DNA from 2 places in the Actinoallomurus sp. CA-150999 genome. Region 2 is predicted to be linked to the other one. Evidence: riboswitches for the same ligand, from Rfam matches in the RefSeq annotation. Region 2 holds a riboswitch; the other holds the start of a gene.

Region 1 (7,891 bases), 4.5 Mb from region 2:
GTCCGTCAGAGCCTCGTGGCCGTAGTCCAGTGCGTGGTTGTTGGCCAGCGTCACGCCGTCGATCCCCAGGTCTGTGAGGGTGTCGACGGCTCGCGGCGGGGCGCGGAAGTGGAACGGTTTACCGGGGGCCGGCCAGGGGTGGCCGCGCGCGGAAATACAGCACTCGAGGTTGATCAGCGACAGGTCGGCGGAGCGGAACGTCCGCCGCACCTCGTCGGCGAACAGCCCGTACGGGCCCGACGCGGCGATTCGCTCCGCGACCCCGCGTCCCAGCATCGTGTCGCCGCCCAGGGCGACGGTGATGGCCACGCCGGACTCCCCCTATCAGGATCGCCGTGCGGGCCGCGCCCGGCCAAGGGCCGAAGGTCCCGCCCGACGATCGAGGCGCAGTTCTCCCGAGCGGCCCGGCCGCGATGTTCTCCGGGCGGCCTTGCGGCGATCGTCCACAGCCTGTGGACGGAGCCGTACCCTGGGACCATGCCGGAGCTGCCGGAGGTGGAGTCCCTCGCCGCCTTCCTGCGCGAGCACGCCGTCGGGCGGGCGATCGCGCGGATCGACGTGGCCGCCATCTCGTCGTTGAAGACGTACGATCCGCCGATCACCGCGCTGAACGGCCTGACCGTCACCGGGGTCGCACGCCACGGTAAGTTCATCGACCTGGACGTCGACGGCCTGCACCTGGTCTTCCACCTGTCTCGCGCGGGCTGGCTGCGCTGGAAGGACGCGTTGCCGCCGGCGCCGCCCCGGCCGGGCAAGGGCCCGCTGGCCCTCCGGGTGCACCTCGACGACGGATCCGGGTTCGACCTGACCGAGGCGGGCACCCAGAAGCGGCTCGCGGTCTACGTCGTGCGCGACGCCGCGGAGGTCCCAGGTGTCGCCTCGCTCGGCCCGGACCCGCTCGCCGACGGTTTCACCGCGGACACGCTGAAGGGCATCCTCGACGGCCGGCGCACCCAGATCAAGGGACTGCTGCGCGACCAGAGCGTGATCGCCGGCATCGGCAACGCCTACTCCGACGAGGTCCTGCACGTGGCGCGGATGTCGCCGTTCAAGCTGGCGGCGAGCTTCACGGACGAGGACGTCGCGACGCTGTACGACGCGATCGTCCGTACGCTCGGCGATGCCGTCGAGCGCTCCCGCGGCCTGGCGGCCAAGGACCTCAAGGGCGAGAAGAAGGAGGGCCTGCGGGTGCACGGCCGGGCAGGTCAGAAGTGCCCGGTGTGCGGCGACACGATCAAAGAGGTGTCGTTCGCGGACTCCGCCCTGCAGTACTGCCCGACCTGCCAGACGGGCGGCAAGCCCCTGGCCGACCGCCGGATGTCCCGCCTGCTCAAGTAGGCCGCGCGCGGCGAGCGGCAGCACGTCATCGCCGGAGCCGGGCACCTCGTGTCAGGGGGTTGATTGAAGCTGAAAATCGTTCAACCTCAATGAACACGCCTGACAACACCCCCTCGGCCCGCCTCGGGCGATGCGCCTGCCGATCCACGATCCCAGACTCCTCAGCGGGCTGCCGGACCGTACGTCAGCGCGTGGCCGCCGCCCTCGCGGGCCGACGTCGACCGTGTCAGCGGACGGCCGCGGCCCTGCCGGAGCGTCGGAGGTCCGTGCTCAGCGGACCGGCGGGTGCGGACCGAACAGCACGCCCAGGGTGCCCCACCGCTTGATCTCGCAGCCGTTCTTGCGGCTGAACGTCGAGTCGACCTTCTTGCCGTTCCAGGTGCCCGTGACCGTGGCGGTCTCGGGGCCGCCGTAGATCTGGGTGCACATCACGTTCTTCGGCGTCGGGGCGAACGGGTCCTGGCCCGCCGCGCCCGCCGCGGTGAGCGCAGCGCACGCCTCCTTGGCCTTGGCCAGGTCGCCGCCGACAGGGTCGCAGGTGAGCGTCCGCGTCTTGGCCTGCGCCGTCTGCGAGTCGCGCACGGTGATGGTCAGCCGGGTCTTTCCCGCCCGCCCCGGCGCCGATGATCCAGGGGTGGACGGCCCGCTCGGCTTGACCGTCGCGTTGTCCTGCCCGCTGCCGCAACCGCCCAGCAACAGGGCGGCGGCGATGCCGGGGATGGCGACGGCCGCTGGTCCCAGTCTGGTTAGAGATTGCCTCATGACGATTCGACGCCGGGCGCCGGCTCGTGGTTCCGTTGACTTGTGAATGCCTTCAGGGACCAGGTTCCCGCCGTTGAGGTCGCCAAGGTTCCGGACGACGCATACCTCCTGGACGTGCGCGAACTGGACGAATGGCAGGCCGGGCACGCGCCTCGCGCGATCCACATCCCCCTCAGCCAGCTCGGCGCCCGCGCGTCCGAGGTGCCCACCGGCGAGGACGTCTTCGTCATCTGCCGGTCGGGGGCCCGGTCGGCGTCGGTGGTCATGGCGTTCAACAACGCCGGCTGGAAGACCGCGAACGTCTCGGGCGGCATGCACGCCTGGGTGGCGGCGGGCCGTCCGATGGTCAGTGAATCGGGCAGCGAGCCATACGTCGCCTGACGAGGTACATTAACGGCGGAAAAGTTCAGACCTCGCGGGAGCTCGGGCGACGACCGGGCTGAGAGGGCGGCTACGCACGTGCCGCCGACCGCTCGAACCTGACCGGGTAATGCCGGCGTAGGGAGTGTGCCTTGAGCACTGCCGTCGACGAACGTCCTCTCGACAACGAGGCCCCGTACACCCTCGACCAGCCCGCCCCCAAGGTCCTCAGCTTCTGGGACCAGAGCGCCTTCTGGGCCAACCTGGGCGTGAGCCTTCTCGCCTTCTCCGGCGCCTACTCGGTGCTCGCGCCGGACGCCCAGGGCAACCCCCGGCTGCCCATCGTCGCCGGGATCGTGGCAATGATCGTCGGCACCGTGATCGGCGGGATCATGCTCGGGCTGGCGGCCGTGTCGGGCACCCGCGCCGGCGTCCCGGCGATGATGATGCTGCGCGGCCTGTTCGGCACGCGCCTCTCGTACATCCCCACCGTGATGAACATCCTGCAGATGATCGGCTGGGGAACCTTCGAGCTGGTCACGATCGCGGGTGCGGCCAAGGAACTCTTCGGTGGCGGCCCGCACTGGGCGTACGTCATCGTCGCCGGCGTGATCACGACCGTGCTGACCATTTGGCCGCTCGGCTCCGTCCGGGTCCTGCGCCGGTACGTCACCGCGGCGGTCGTCCTGGCCCTCGCCTACTTCTACGTGCAGCTCGTCCGCCAGCCCCTGCCGAACCTCACCCACGGGTCGTGGAGCCACTTCTGGATCGGCGCGGACGCCGCGCTGGCCGTCTCCATCTCCTGGGTGCCCATGGCGGCCGACTACACGCGGCACTCCCGCTCCGAGCGGGCGGCGTTCGGTGCCGCGAGCGTGGCGTACGGGCTGACGCAGGTCGTCGCGTACGTCCTGGGCCTGCTGGCGCTCGCCCTGGTCGCCGGCGACTCGTCCAAGGTGTTCGGCCCGTTCCAGCACGTCGCCCTCGGCACGCTGTTCTTCGCCGTGTTCGTCCTGCGTGAGGTCGACCAGTCGTTCGCGAACGTCTACTCGACCGCGGTTTCGATCCAGAACCTCGTGCCCCGCGTGGACCGGCGGCTGCTCACCATCGCGCTGGGCGCCCTGACGACGCTGCTCGCCCTCGTCCTGAACATGAACAACTACTCGGGCTTCCTCACGCTGATCGGGTCGGTGTTCGTACCGATGCTCGGCGTGCTGGCCGTGGACTTCTTCTGCTTCACCGGACGGCGTGGCTGGGACGTCTCCGGCCGGGCGCCCGCCCGCTGGGGGATGGTCGTCGCGTGGGCGGCGGGCATCGCGACGTACCAGCTCATCAACCCCGGTCAGGTCGGATGGTGGTCGCGGATGTGGACGCACGTGCAGAGCACGCTGCACTTCACTCCGGCGGACTGGATGAGCGCCTCGCTCCTGTCCTTCGCCGTCGCGGCGGCGGTCACCGGCGCCATCGGCCTCATTCGCCGATGACCGGGAGGTCGGTCGGGGTTGGTTGGTTGGGGAAGAAGAGCCCCAATCGCACGTCACGGCGTCGTCGCGCCCGTCATGATGGGGATACGGAGTGGCGGGAGGCGATCACGATGGCGCAGTGTGATCACGACTGGGTGCAGACGGCGCCCAACCAGAAACGATGCCGCAAGTGTGGATTGGTGCTGACCTTCGCATAGGGACGCGGCGCGGGTGGCACTATGGGCCGCGTGAGCTCGTCTGACGCGATGATGCGGGCGGCGGTGGCCTCCTCCGCCGACGCGATGATCGCGTTGGGGGCCGACCAGACCGTCCAGCTGTGGAACCCTGCCGCCGAGCGGATGTTCGGCTGGACGGCGGAGGAAGTGCTGGGCCGGCCGATGCGCATCGTCCCCGAGGAGCACACCGCGGAGCACCGCGCCGTGCTCGAACGGGTCCGCGAGGGCGGCCACATCTCGTTCCTCACCCGGCGGCTGCACCGCGACGGCCGACTGATCGACACCCGGGCGGTCGCCAGCGCCATGCGCGGCGAGGACGGTGAGTTCCTCGGCTGGGTCGGCCTCTACCGCCCGGTGCGGGAGGACGAGGCCGTTCAGCACCAGACCGCCGAGCGCATCCGTCTCGTGCGGCGGCTCAACGACGTGGTGGCCGACCTCAACACCGAGCTGGAGCTCCCGGCGGTCCTCGACCGCGTCACGTCGGGTCTCATCGAGCTCACCGGCGCGGACGCCGCCGGCTTCGTCGTCATCGAGCAGGCCACCAACACCCTCCGGCTGGTCAGCATGACCGGGCTGCCCCGGCGGCTGCGCGGGGCGACCGCCGACCTCCGCTCCAGCCTCGTCGGCGAGCTGCTGCGCTCCGGCCGTACGGTCATGCTGGCCACGGCCGACACACGCAGCCTCAGTGACCTGATCTGGTCCGAGCTCGATGGCCTGCACACGATCGCCGTCGGCATCTCGAACGTCCAGGGCAGCCCGTACGGCGCGTTGTACGCCCTGTTCTCCCGGCGCAAGGCGGGCCACATCGAGCTGGAGCTCCTCGAGCTGTTCGCCGGGCACGCCGGCGTCGTCCTCGGCAACGCCATGAACTACGCCGAGGTGGTCCGGCAGCGCAGGCACGAGCGGGCGGTGATCGAGGCCAGCGCGGACGGCATCGCGGTGCTCGACCGCGACGGCGTCGTCCAGCGGTGGAATCCCGCGGCGCACGCGATCACCGGCCTCGCCGCCGAGGAGGTCATCGGCCGGCCGCTGCCGTTCGCGCTGCCGGCTCCGGGCGGAGAGTCGACGATTCAGCTGGAGTCCGGCACCTGGCTGAACGTCCTGCACACCGAGATCGAGGGCCACGACGAGGTGGTCGTGGACTTCCGTGACGTCACCGAGGCCAAGTCCCTCGAAGCGGCCAAGGACCTCTTCCTGTCCATGACCAGCCACGAGCTGCGCACGCCGATCACGGTCGTGCAGGGGTTCGCCAAGACGCTGGTCGACCGGTGGGAGAAGCTCGACGAGGCCGACCGGCGGCGCGCGGTCGCGACGATCGCCGACCGCGCGGACGCCCTCGGCCGTCTCGTCGACAACCTGCTGTACTCCCGCGCGGTGCCGAACGGGCTGAGCGTCACGAGCGAGCCGTTCGACCTGGGGCGGCTGCTGCGCGGCGCGGCGTACGGCTTCCGCGGCGTGTCCGAGCGTCACCTGGTCGAGCTGGAGATCGCCGAGGACCTGCCGTCGGCTCTCGGCGACTCGATGGCGACGGACATCATCGTCGGGCAGCTGCTGGAGAACGCGGTGAAGTACTCACCGGAGGGCGGCGTGATCACGGTCCGTGCGGGCGTCGACGGCGACGCCATCGTGGTGGCGGTGGAGGACGACGGGATCGGGATCGCCGCCGGTGACCGTGAGCGCGTCTTCGAGCGTTTCGTCCAGGGCGAGGCGGGGGACCGCCGTCGTTTCGGGGGCCTCGGACTCGGGCTGTACATCGTGCGCCGGCTGGCCCGTGCGCAGCACGGCGAGGTCTCCGCACACCCGCGTGCGGACGGGCTGGGAGGCACCTGCATGCGGTTCACCCTCCCCCGATTTGGTAACTCTGTGTGACAGGTCATACTGGTGCATACCGCTCAAATGGGCTGATCTTCGCAGCGTGGCGGAGGTCACAGTTACACGTGGTGTTGGTAACAGATTCCTGTGGCGCGGTTTCCAGGTTTTTTAAGCGGGCATTTCGGTTGTAACCGGGGTGACCACGTAACGGGGAGTATCCGGGAGCCAGTGCCCGGGGAGGTGAGGGTGTCGAGCGTCGTGTTCCTGCCACATGCGCCGTCCAGCGTCTCGGGCGTGCGAAAGCGCCTGTGCGCCGACCTGCTCGCGTCCGGTGTGTACGAGGAGGTCGCGGACGACGCGGCCGTCATCATCAGCGAGCTCATCAGCAACGCGCTGCGTCACGCACGCCCTCTACCGTCCGGGGAGATTCGCGTGTCCTGGAGCCGTGACGGTGACCTCATCCAACTGGCCGTCAGCGACGGCGGCTCGATGACCGAGCCGCGGCGGACGCGCGCCGCCCTATCCTCGCTCGGTGGCCGCGGGCTCAGCATCGTCGAGACGCTCTCGGAGGGCTGGGGCGTCTCCCATGAGGACGACGGCACCACCGTCTGGGCCAGCCTCCGCGCCACCCAGTCGGCCAACGGCCACCACCTGCCCGGGATCCACCCGATGAAGATCGCCTTCGACCCCTCCTTCTGAGTGTTACGCGGCGACGAGGCGCCCCTTCCCGGGAGAGGCGCCGTTCGCCGTGCTCTCTCGTTCACCATGTATCTTGGCGTTCAAGACGAATTGAGGGCTTGGATGTCGAGCGAACCCAGTGATGATCTCCGGCGGGCCGTCGGCGAGGAGATGCAGGCGATGCAGGCGGCCGTCGACGCCTATGACGACGCCGCCGCACGGGTCCTCGGCGTCAACCGGACGGACCTGCGCTGCCTCGAACTCCTCATGCGGCACGGCGCGCTGACCCCCGGCCGCATCGGACCCGAGCTCGGCCTGACCACCGGCAGCGTCACGGCGATGCTCGACCGGCTGGAGCGCCTCGGCTACGCGACCCGGTCGCCCGACCCCGGCGACCGGCGCAAGGTGCTGGTCACGATCACCGATACCGCCCGCGAGAAGGCATGGCGGCTGTACGGCCCGTTCGCCACCGAAGGCGACGCCCTCATGCGGGAGTACGGCGACGCCGACCTCGAAGTCCTGGCCGGCTTCCTGCGCCGCTCCCGCGAGCTCTACGAACGGCAGCTGAAGCGCACCCTCGAGGAACACGCCGGGCAGTAGCGCCGGGCGCGCTCCTCGGACGGCGCGATCGGCCTACACCGGGTCGCGGAGGATCGGGCAGGACATGCAGCGCGGGCCGCCCCGGCCGCTGCCCAGCTCGCTGCCCTGGATCCGGATGACCTCGATGCCCGCCGCCTCCAGGCGCGCGTTGGTCTCGACGTTGCGCTCGTACGCGACCGCCAGGCGCGGGCCGATCGCGAGGGTGTTGTTGCCGTCGTCCCACTGCTCGCGTTCGGCGGTCACGGGGTCGAGACCGGTGTCGATCACCCGGAGCCGGTCGATGCCCATCGCCTCGGCCGCGGCCTCCAGGAACGGCCGGGCCTGCGAGACGCGCAGGTCGTCGTCGCCCTTGGTCACCGTGTAGGCGACCAGGGAGTAGGCCACGGCCGGGTACATCACGACCTTGTCGACGTCGACCATCGTGCAGATGGTGTCGAGGTGCATCGTCGCGCGCTCCTGCGCGATCGGCACCGCCAGGACCGTGTGCGCGAGACCGGCGTCGAACGCGCGGCGGGCGATCCGCTCCACCCCGGCCGGGGTCGTACGCTCGCCGGTGCCGATCGCGAGCACGCCGGGGGCGAGCAGGAGGACGTCGCCGCCCTCGATGTGCTCCAGCCCCGGGGCGTACAGCTGCTTCGTGCCCTC
Region 2 (7,891 bases):
AGTGCGGAGACTCCGCCGTACGCCTCGGCGAGCAGGGCGTACAGGCCCGGACGGCTGCGGTCGTCGGCTTCGGCGATGGCGGCGGACAGCTCGTCGAGGAGGGCGGGCAGTGTCTTTCCGAGCTCGAGATAACGTGCTCGACGGCCGAGCAGTGAGACATGCGCGACCTCCCGTCGGAGATCCTCGACTGGCCGAGGTAGCGCGTCGAGGTCGGCCGGCAGGTCGTACGTGAGCAGCGCGCGGCGAAGCGGGTGGATTGTCGCCTGCAACTGATCCGCACGACTCTGAGGGTCGTCGTACGGCTGGCCGGTGATCCGGGTGATCTCGACTCCGAGCGCCCGCGCGACCGCCGCGATGAACGCAGGTGATGCGGCGACATGGCCGGCTTCGACTTTTGTCAGCAAGCTGTAGGAAATATGGGCATTATGTGCGAGCCGACGGCCGGTAATCCCTCGCATTTTTCGGAGGGCAGCGACTCTGCTTCCGACGCGGTCATCGTCCTGCATGGTGCGGCCTTCATTCCGGAACGATTTCAAAGGTCTTTGAAACTACGGACCAGTGCTCTTGTCACAAGCTTGCTCACCGACGGCGACGCCCGGCAACCGATTCGGGGGATCGTCCCAGGGCAGATGTGGAGGAGCACGGACGAATGGCGGCAGTGATCATTGGAACCCTGGAGGTTCCGGCCATGGCCCGGGAAGTGCGGAACGTACGACGCTGGCTGCGTGACGTCCTTCCCAGCGAGTACCGGGCGCTCGCGGACGACATCGTCCTGCTGGGTGTCGAACTCGTCACCAACGCCCTCAGGCACTCGGACTCGGCCGTACTCGACTCCGCCGGACACCCGGGGCGCATCACGGTCGCCGTGTTAACTCAGCGTCAGGCGCTCCGCGTGACGGTGTCGGACGCGGGGTCGTCGTGCGGCGTCCCGAGAATGATCGATCGCGGACCAGGGGCGGAGACCGGCCGGGGGCTCCGAATGCTGGATGTTCTCACCGGAGGTCGGTGGGGGGTGTCCGGCGATCAACGCGGCCGTACGGTGTGGTTCGAGGTCTCACTCCCGTAGACGCGGAGTACGGCATTTCACGGTTCCGTATGTGGCGGGGTTACGGGCGCTGAAGGTCTTGCTCCATCTGTCACCGATCACCTGGTGGCGGATTCGCGTTCTTCTGGCATGCTTGTCCGCATGATCGAGAGAATCGAGTCCACCGTCCGCCGGTGAGCGAGACGGCCGGGCGTGGACCGCTCGGAGACCAGCTGAGCCTGTACGACCATGCGCTACGGCTCCATCATTTGAATCCCGAGGCTCCACTGCCTCGTGACGGCGAGCCGTACCCCGACGACGAACAGCATCGACGAAAGTCGCCTTCCTGCGATGACCCGCGTCGGCGAGGCATGGATGCTGCGGCCACCCTGGATGCTTACTTCGCACGCGCGGAGGCCGGCCCCGGCGAGCTGACCTGGGCCTTCCACGAGATAGACGTCCCGATTCACCGCAATGAGCACATCGCCGCGGCGGCGCTGCGGGCCGACCGTGAGAGGGTTCAGGAGACGGGGCGATGGTTGGTTCGGAACAGCCCTGATCGCTGCTCTGTCCTGATCGGACTGGCGCTGCTGGCCACCGGCTGGGCGGATGACGACATCGAGCTGATCCGGATCATCGGCCTGCTCACCGACAAGTTCAGCCCGCTCGCCGCCGATGCGTTGAAACGTCGCAGAGACGGCACAGACGCATTGCTCTGGCTCGCCCAACGAGCCGCGGGCTGGGGACGGGTCTATCTCGTCGAAGCACTCTGTACGGCGGGCGTTCGCCGAGCCCGGTCCTGGCTGCTGCGGCAGGCGTGCGACGGCGACTACCTCAACGGCTACTTCGCGGGCAAGGTCGCGACGGCGGCTCATCTCCACGAAGCGATCACTTCGCCCGACGCGGACGACGAATTGATCGATCACTCCGGCCGCCTGCTCGGAATCATGGCTGACTGTGGCGGGATGGGGATGACCTGGGAGGGCTACCCTCCGATCCGCATCGTTCTGAATGCCTATGTCGGTCACCTCGTCGGCCAGACACCGAATCTGGATCGCTATCTCGCTGCCGCAGGCATCGCCGACCATCTTGCCCAGGCATCGCCCGATCGCCTTGCCATGACTCCAGACCATCGAGAACGGCTGGTCGACCGATACCTCGCCGTACTGCGACGCGCCGAATGGAGCGAAGCCGCACAGGCCGGGTTCGACCCCGCCAATGATTTCTTCGCCTGGTTCGCTCGAACGGTCGGATACCGACTCCGGTTGCCTGTTTTCCGCGAATCGGATGTCGACGAGTGATCCAACGAGTTCGGCGAGGAACTACTTGAGCCACTGGGCGGTGGGCCAGGTTTCGCGGCGCCAGGCGCTGTCCCAGAACATCCACTCGTACTCGGTGGCGCGGAAGAAGGCGCGGGCCATGCCCTCTCGCGTGGCCGCGTCGGTCGTCGCCGCCAGGCGGTCGGTGATGGCCTTCGCGCGTTCGGTCGATTCGGCGAAGGCCGGGTCGGAGTAGGTCGCGATCCAGGCGCGGTAGGGGTGGTTCTCGACACCGGCCGTGTTCTCGAGCAGGGCCGTGCCGACGTCCTGGTAGACCCAGAAGCACGGCAGCACGGCCGCCGCGAGCACCGGGTACGGGTCGGCGAGGGCCGTCGCCTGCAGGAACGACGAGTAACCGAGGCAGGTCGGGGAGGTGTCGATGCCCGCCAGGTCGTCGGCGGTCAGGCCGAACTCCTCGATGTAGCCGGCGTGCAGCGTACGCTCCGCCGCCAGCGCGGCGTGCGCGCTCTCGGCGAAGAAGACCGCGTCGTCGGTGTCGGTGGCCCGCGCGGACGCGACCGCGAGTGCCCGGGAGAACGCCTCCAGATAGCGGGCGTCTTGCACGATGTAGAATGCGAACCGTTCACGGTCGAGCGTGCCGGCGCTGAGTGCGGTGTTGAACGGGTGCTCGTGGATCGCGCGGATCAGGCGGGCCGAGCGCTTCCACACGTCGTCGCAGAACATCGGGTCCTCTCAGCGGTCACCGGACGGCGAGGCGAGGACGTTCGAGCAACACCAGGAAGCTCTGGTCACTGGTGACGTCCCTTCGCTAGTCCTAGCTAGATCAGGTTCGACGGGTGTGATCTCAGCCCGGATTCGCCCCGGGCACCCCGCGTCACCGCCGACCGTAACAACAACCGGCTGGACATGACCACCCGCCGCTGCCACCTTGCGGGTCGGGCGTCACACGGATAGCGCCCGAGGGCGGTCGTCCTCAGAGGGCCTTCCTGTACCAGTCGTCACCGTCCGCGACTGCCCGGCGCTCGAGGTAGTCCTGCAGCGATCGGGCGGCCCATAGGCGTTCGTCGGTCTCGTGGTCCCACACGAACAGGTCGTCGGGTCGTCCCGCCGGGACCCGGACGTACGCGAACCGATCTCCGCCGCCGTTGTCCCCTATGAACATGAGCTGGTCGAACGACATGTACAGCTGGGCGAAGTCGGCGCTCTCCCGGAATTCGGTGTTCTGCTCGATGATCTCCTGCACCGACCACACCAGGCAGGACCCGTAGTCGGCCCGCACACCGTCGGTCTCCCGCAGCAGCCGTCGCAGCTCCTCCGGAGCCGGCTGCCCCAGCCGCCGCTCGATCTGATCGATGCCCGCGTCGGACGCGGGATCGGCGAACTCGGCATCGTCGTACAGCCGCTCGATCAGGTCTCGCCACATCCCAGGCTCTCTCGCCGTCTGCAGGAATCGGAGCCTAGCGCGGCAGGTCGATCCGGTACTGGATGAAGCCGCGGTTCTCCGCCACCTTGTCGTACAGGCGCCGCGCCGTGGCGTTCGACTCGTGGGTGTGCCAGTACACGCGGGCGCAGTCGTGGGCCTTGGCCCAGTCGGTCACGGCCGCGATCAGGGCACGTCCCACGCCCATTCCCCGGGCCTCCGGCGCGGTGAACAGGTCCTGCAGGTAGCAGACGTCGGCGTCGGGAATCGACGTGCTGGCGTGAGGGAGGAAGTGCACGATGCCGATGAGCCGGCCGTCCAGCGTCGCGCCGAGGGCGTGCATGCGCGTGTCCGCCAGGAACTCGCGCCACGCCTGCTCGTACATCTCGGCGGGTTCCACGCGCTCGTAGAAGTCGATGTAGCCGCGGAACAGGTCCTCCCAGGCGGCCCTGTCGGACGGAACGAGTTTGCGGATGGTGATCATCGGTCTCCTGTCAGGTCGAGCGGGCCGGAGGTCGACGGACGCTTCCCGCGTACGGCCGGCGACGCGGACAGGCCCAGGCGTCCGAGCGTAAGGACGAGCGGTCTGCCGGAACACGGCCACTTCACGACGAAAGAGAAGAACCAATATTGCCGGTGCGGCGGACGGCGAGGGCGATCGCGCCGAGAAGTTCGGCGTGGTTCTCCAGGGCCCCGGTTGTCACGGTCACCGCCCGCGCCACCCCCGGCTGGGCGTAGCGCGTGATCATTTCGCGGATGCCGTCGGCGAGCACGCCGTTCGGCAGGCCGAGTTCGCCGCCGACGATGATCACCTCGGGGTTGAGCACGTTGCACATGTCGGCCAGCGTCCGGCCGATGGTGCGTCCTGCGTCGCCGACGACGCGGACGGCTCCCGAGTCTCCCGCCTCCAGCAGCCGGATCACGTCGGCGATGGTGAGCGGATCCGCGTGCATCGGCTGGAGGGCGGCGATGATGTTCGGCGTCGAGACCAGGGTCTCCAGGCAGCCGCGGCTGCCGCACCGGCACAGCAGACCGTTCGCCTCGACCTGCACGTGGCCCAGTTCGCCCGCGTAGCCGCTGACGCCCCGGTACAGGCGTCCATCGAAGATCAGCCCGGCGCCGACGCCGGTCGAGACCTTGACGAACACCAGGTCGCGTACGCCGGCGCCCGCTCCGTAGGTCAGCTCGCCGATGGCGCCGAGGTTGACGGCGTTCTCCGTGAACACCGGCCGATGGACACGCTCTTCGAGGCCGGCTGCGGGATCCAGGTCGACCCATCCGGGCAGGATGTTGTTGACCAGCACGCGGCCGGTGCGCCGGTCGAGCGGGGCGGGCAGGCCGAGGACGACGTTGTCGATGTCCTCTCTCGGATGGCCGATTTCGCGCAATATTCCGCTCAATTCACTGGCAGCGGTGTCGAGGGCCGCGCCCACGGAGATGTCCACCGCGAGCCGTACGTGGCGCTCGGCGGCGACGTCGCCCGACAACGTGGCCACCGCGACCCGGAGGTCGCCGTGCCCGAAGGCCATGCCGGCGACGAGGCCCGCCGACTCGGTCAGCGCCAGCCGGGCGGGCGGCCGGCCCGGACCCGTCCCGGCTTTCTCGGCTGCGGGCAACTCGCGCAGGACGCCGTCGTCGATGAGCCGCGCGACCAGCACGGCCACGGTCGCGCGCGACAGCTCGGTCATCCGCTCGAGATCCGCCCGGGTGACCGATCCGCGCTCACGCACCGCCGCGACTACGCGGTCGAGGTTGTAGGCGCGGTGCGATCGAGACCTGGCTGCGCTCATGGCGCCCCCTACACATGCGGGTTCACCAATTCTGTCACTTACTCAGCATAATAAGGCCGAATGTGGCGCTTATCAGTCTGTTGACACGGCAGAAATCGCGTTTTAACTTCACAAAAACCCCCATATGCGCGCAGCCGAGGGGCCCCTGGACCCGACGGAGAGCCATGAGTAAGCCAGTACGGAGATCTCTTCGGCGTACCGCGATCGCCTGCGCGCTCGCGGTCACCCTCCCGGTGAGCCTGGCGCTCGCCACAGAACCCGCCGGCGCCGCCACGCCCACGGCGGGCGCCACGGCGACGGTGCACGCCGACGGCGGTTACACCATCGACACCAGCGCACCGCGCTACCACTTCGGTGGTTCGGTCGGCGCCTCCGCGAGCAACATCAAGACCGTCCGCGGCCGGGACGGCGTGGGCGCCTACCACGAGACCGACTTCGACTACACGGCCGGCGGCGCGGCGCGGAGCAGCGGCATCCGGACCTACGACAACAGACCGGTGGTGCTCTTCAGCACCACGTACCGGCAGGCGGCGGCCAACGCCGATCCGTTCCCCGCGCTGTCGTCGCGGCCCTCGCTGCCGCACAACGAGAGCTTCAACGGCTGCTTCGCGGGACACCGACTCGACGCCTCGGGCGACCCGGGCTTCAGCCCGTACCTGGCGTTCGACGCCTCCCACAGCGGCTACATGCTCTCTCCCGCCTCGAACTTCACAACCGGGGTCGTGAAGTTCGTGAACGGCGCGCTGACCAGCACCGTCTCCTCGGGGGTCGGTAGCCTGCCGGCCGGGTTCACCCAGAAGAGCATCCTGGCGTACGGCACCAGTATCAACGGCGTGTACGACACCTGGGGCAACACCCTGACCGGCCTGTCCGGCAAGCACCGGCCGGCGCAGAGCTCCACGAACACCCTCGCCAAGCTCGGCTACTGGACCGACAACGGCGCCTCCTATTACTACAAGTACGACTCCAACCTCGGTTACGAGGGCACGCTGCGGGCGGTCCAGAACGACTGGAAGAGCAAGGGCCTGCCCATGGGGAACCTGCAACTGGACAGTTGGTGGTACCCGAAGGGCCCGAACGCCGGCTGGAACGACAAGCCGGACGGTGAGTACCGCTATGAGGCGGAACACACTCTGTTCCCGAACGGCCTCGCCTCGTTCCAGAAGAGCGTCGGCGTACCCATGATCACCCATGCCCGGTGGATCGACCCGTCCAGCCCGTACCGGAGCCAGTACACGATGTCCGGGAACGTGATCACCGACCCGGCGTACTGGAACGACCGGATGAGCTACCTCAAGTCGTCCGGGGTCGACACCTACGAGCAGGACTGGCTGTGCGCGGGCGCGCAGCCCGACTTCAACCTCACCGACCGCGCAGCGTTCCTCGGCAACATGGCCAAGGCCGCGGCGGCCAACGGCCTCGACATCCAGTACTGCATGGCACTGGCGCAGGACTACCTGCAGAGCACGCTGTACGGCAACGTGACCAACGCCCGGGTCTCCAACGACCGGTTCGAGCGGTCCAAGTGGGATGAGTTCCTCTACACGTCACGCCTGGCCGGCGCCCTCGGCGTGTGGCCCTTCACGGACGTGATGATGAGCACGGAGACCCGGAACCTCCTGCTGTCCAACCTGTCCGCCGGCCCGGTCGGTGTCGGCGACCCGATCGGCCAGGAGAGCGCCGCCAACCTGAACAAGGTGGCGGAAGCGGACGGCACGATCGTCAAGCCGGACACCCCGATCGTCCCCGATGACGCCACCTACGTCCGCGACGCCTCCGGATCGTCCGGCCCGATGGTGGCGACGACCGGCAGCCGGCACGGCTCGCTGTCCGCCGGCTACGTCTACGCCTACGCCCGCACCGTCCCGGCACCCAAGCCGGACACGACCTACGAGGCCGAGGACGCCACCCTGTCCGGGCCCGTAGTGGGCACCGACCACTCCGGCTACACCGGCCGTGGGTTCGCCGACTACCAGCACGACTCCGGCGACTACGTGGAGTGGACCGTCAACGCGCCGTCCAGCGGCACGTACACGCTGATGTTCCGGTACGCCAACGGCGGCGGCGCCGACCGGCCGCTCGCGGTCTCGGTGGACGGCGGCGCGGCCTCCACCCAGGCGTTCGCCCCGTCCGGCAGCTGGGACACCTGGGCGGTACAGCCGGTCGTGGTCGAACTTTCCGCCGGTCGGCACACCGTACGGGCCACCACGACGGGAGCCAACGGCCCGAACATCGACAACCTCGGCGTCAGCGCCGGTACGGTCAGCCTCCCGACGACCGACGACGCCTCCTTCCGGCCCGCCGACCTCGGCGTCACCGGCAAGGCGTACGTGTACGACTACTTCGCCGGCAACGGTGCGCTGGTCGACGGCAACGC

What was found. Region 2 has a riboswitch for thiamine pyrophosphate ahead of ACQP2O_RS21555 (TenA family protein). Riboswitches for the same ligand answer to the same signal wherever they lie in the genome.
Region 1: it holds a riboswitch for thiamine pyrophosphate, as region 2 does, so the genes downstream of both, ACQP2O_RS00560 (purine-cytosine permease family protein) here and ACQP2O_RS21555 (TenA family protein) in region 2, are expected to answer to the same signal.

The regions. Positions count from the first base shown of each region.
Region 1 covers NZ_CP192063.1:103,923-111,813, forward strand. Annotated here, with positions in the region: gene ACQP2O_RS00540 (CapA family protein) at 1-309, opposite strand, end outside; gene ACQP2O_RS00545 (Fpg/Nei family DNA glycosylase) at 478-1,338, shown strand; gene ACQP2O_RS00550 (SSI family serine proteinase inhibitor) at 1,609-2,100, opposite strand; gene ACQP2O_RS00555 (rhodanese-like domain-containing protein) at 2,143-2,481, shown strand; TPP riboswitch at 2,506-2,622, shown strand; gene ACQP2O_RS00560 (purine-cytosine permease family protein) at 2,613-3,941, shown strand; gene ACQP2O_RS00565 (PAS domain S-box protein) at 4,160-6,025, shown strand; gene ACQP2O_RS00570 (ATP-binding protein) at 6,227-6,667, shown strand; gene ACQP2O_RS00575 (MarR family winged helix-turn-helix transcriptional regulator) at 6,770-7,246, shown strand; gene ACQP2O_RS00580 (arginine deiminase) at 7,280-7,891, opposite strand, start outside.
Region 2 covers NZ_CP192063.1:4,610,768-4,618,658, forward strand. Annotated here, with positions in the region: gene ACQP2O_RS21540 (helix-turn-helix domain-containing protein) at 1-506, opposite strand, end outside; gene ACQP2O_RS21545 (ATP-binding protein) at 650-1,066, shown strand; gene ACQP2O_RS21550 (hypothetical protein) at 1,219-2,325, shown strand; gene ACQP2O_RS21555 (TenA family protein) at 2,347-3,027, opposite strand; TPP riboswitch at 3,088-3,186, opposite strand; gene ACQP2O_RS21560 (SMI1/KNR4 family protein) at 3,278-3,727, opposite strand; gene ACQP2O_RS21565 (N-acetyltransferase family protein) at 3,762-4,208, opposite strand; gene ACQP2O_RS21570 (ROK family protein) at 4,330-5,514, opposite strand; gene ACQP2O_RS21575 (carbohydrate-binding protein) at 5,679-7,891, shown strand, end outside.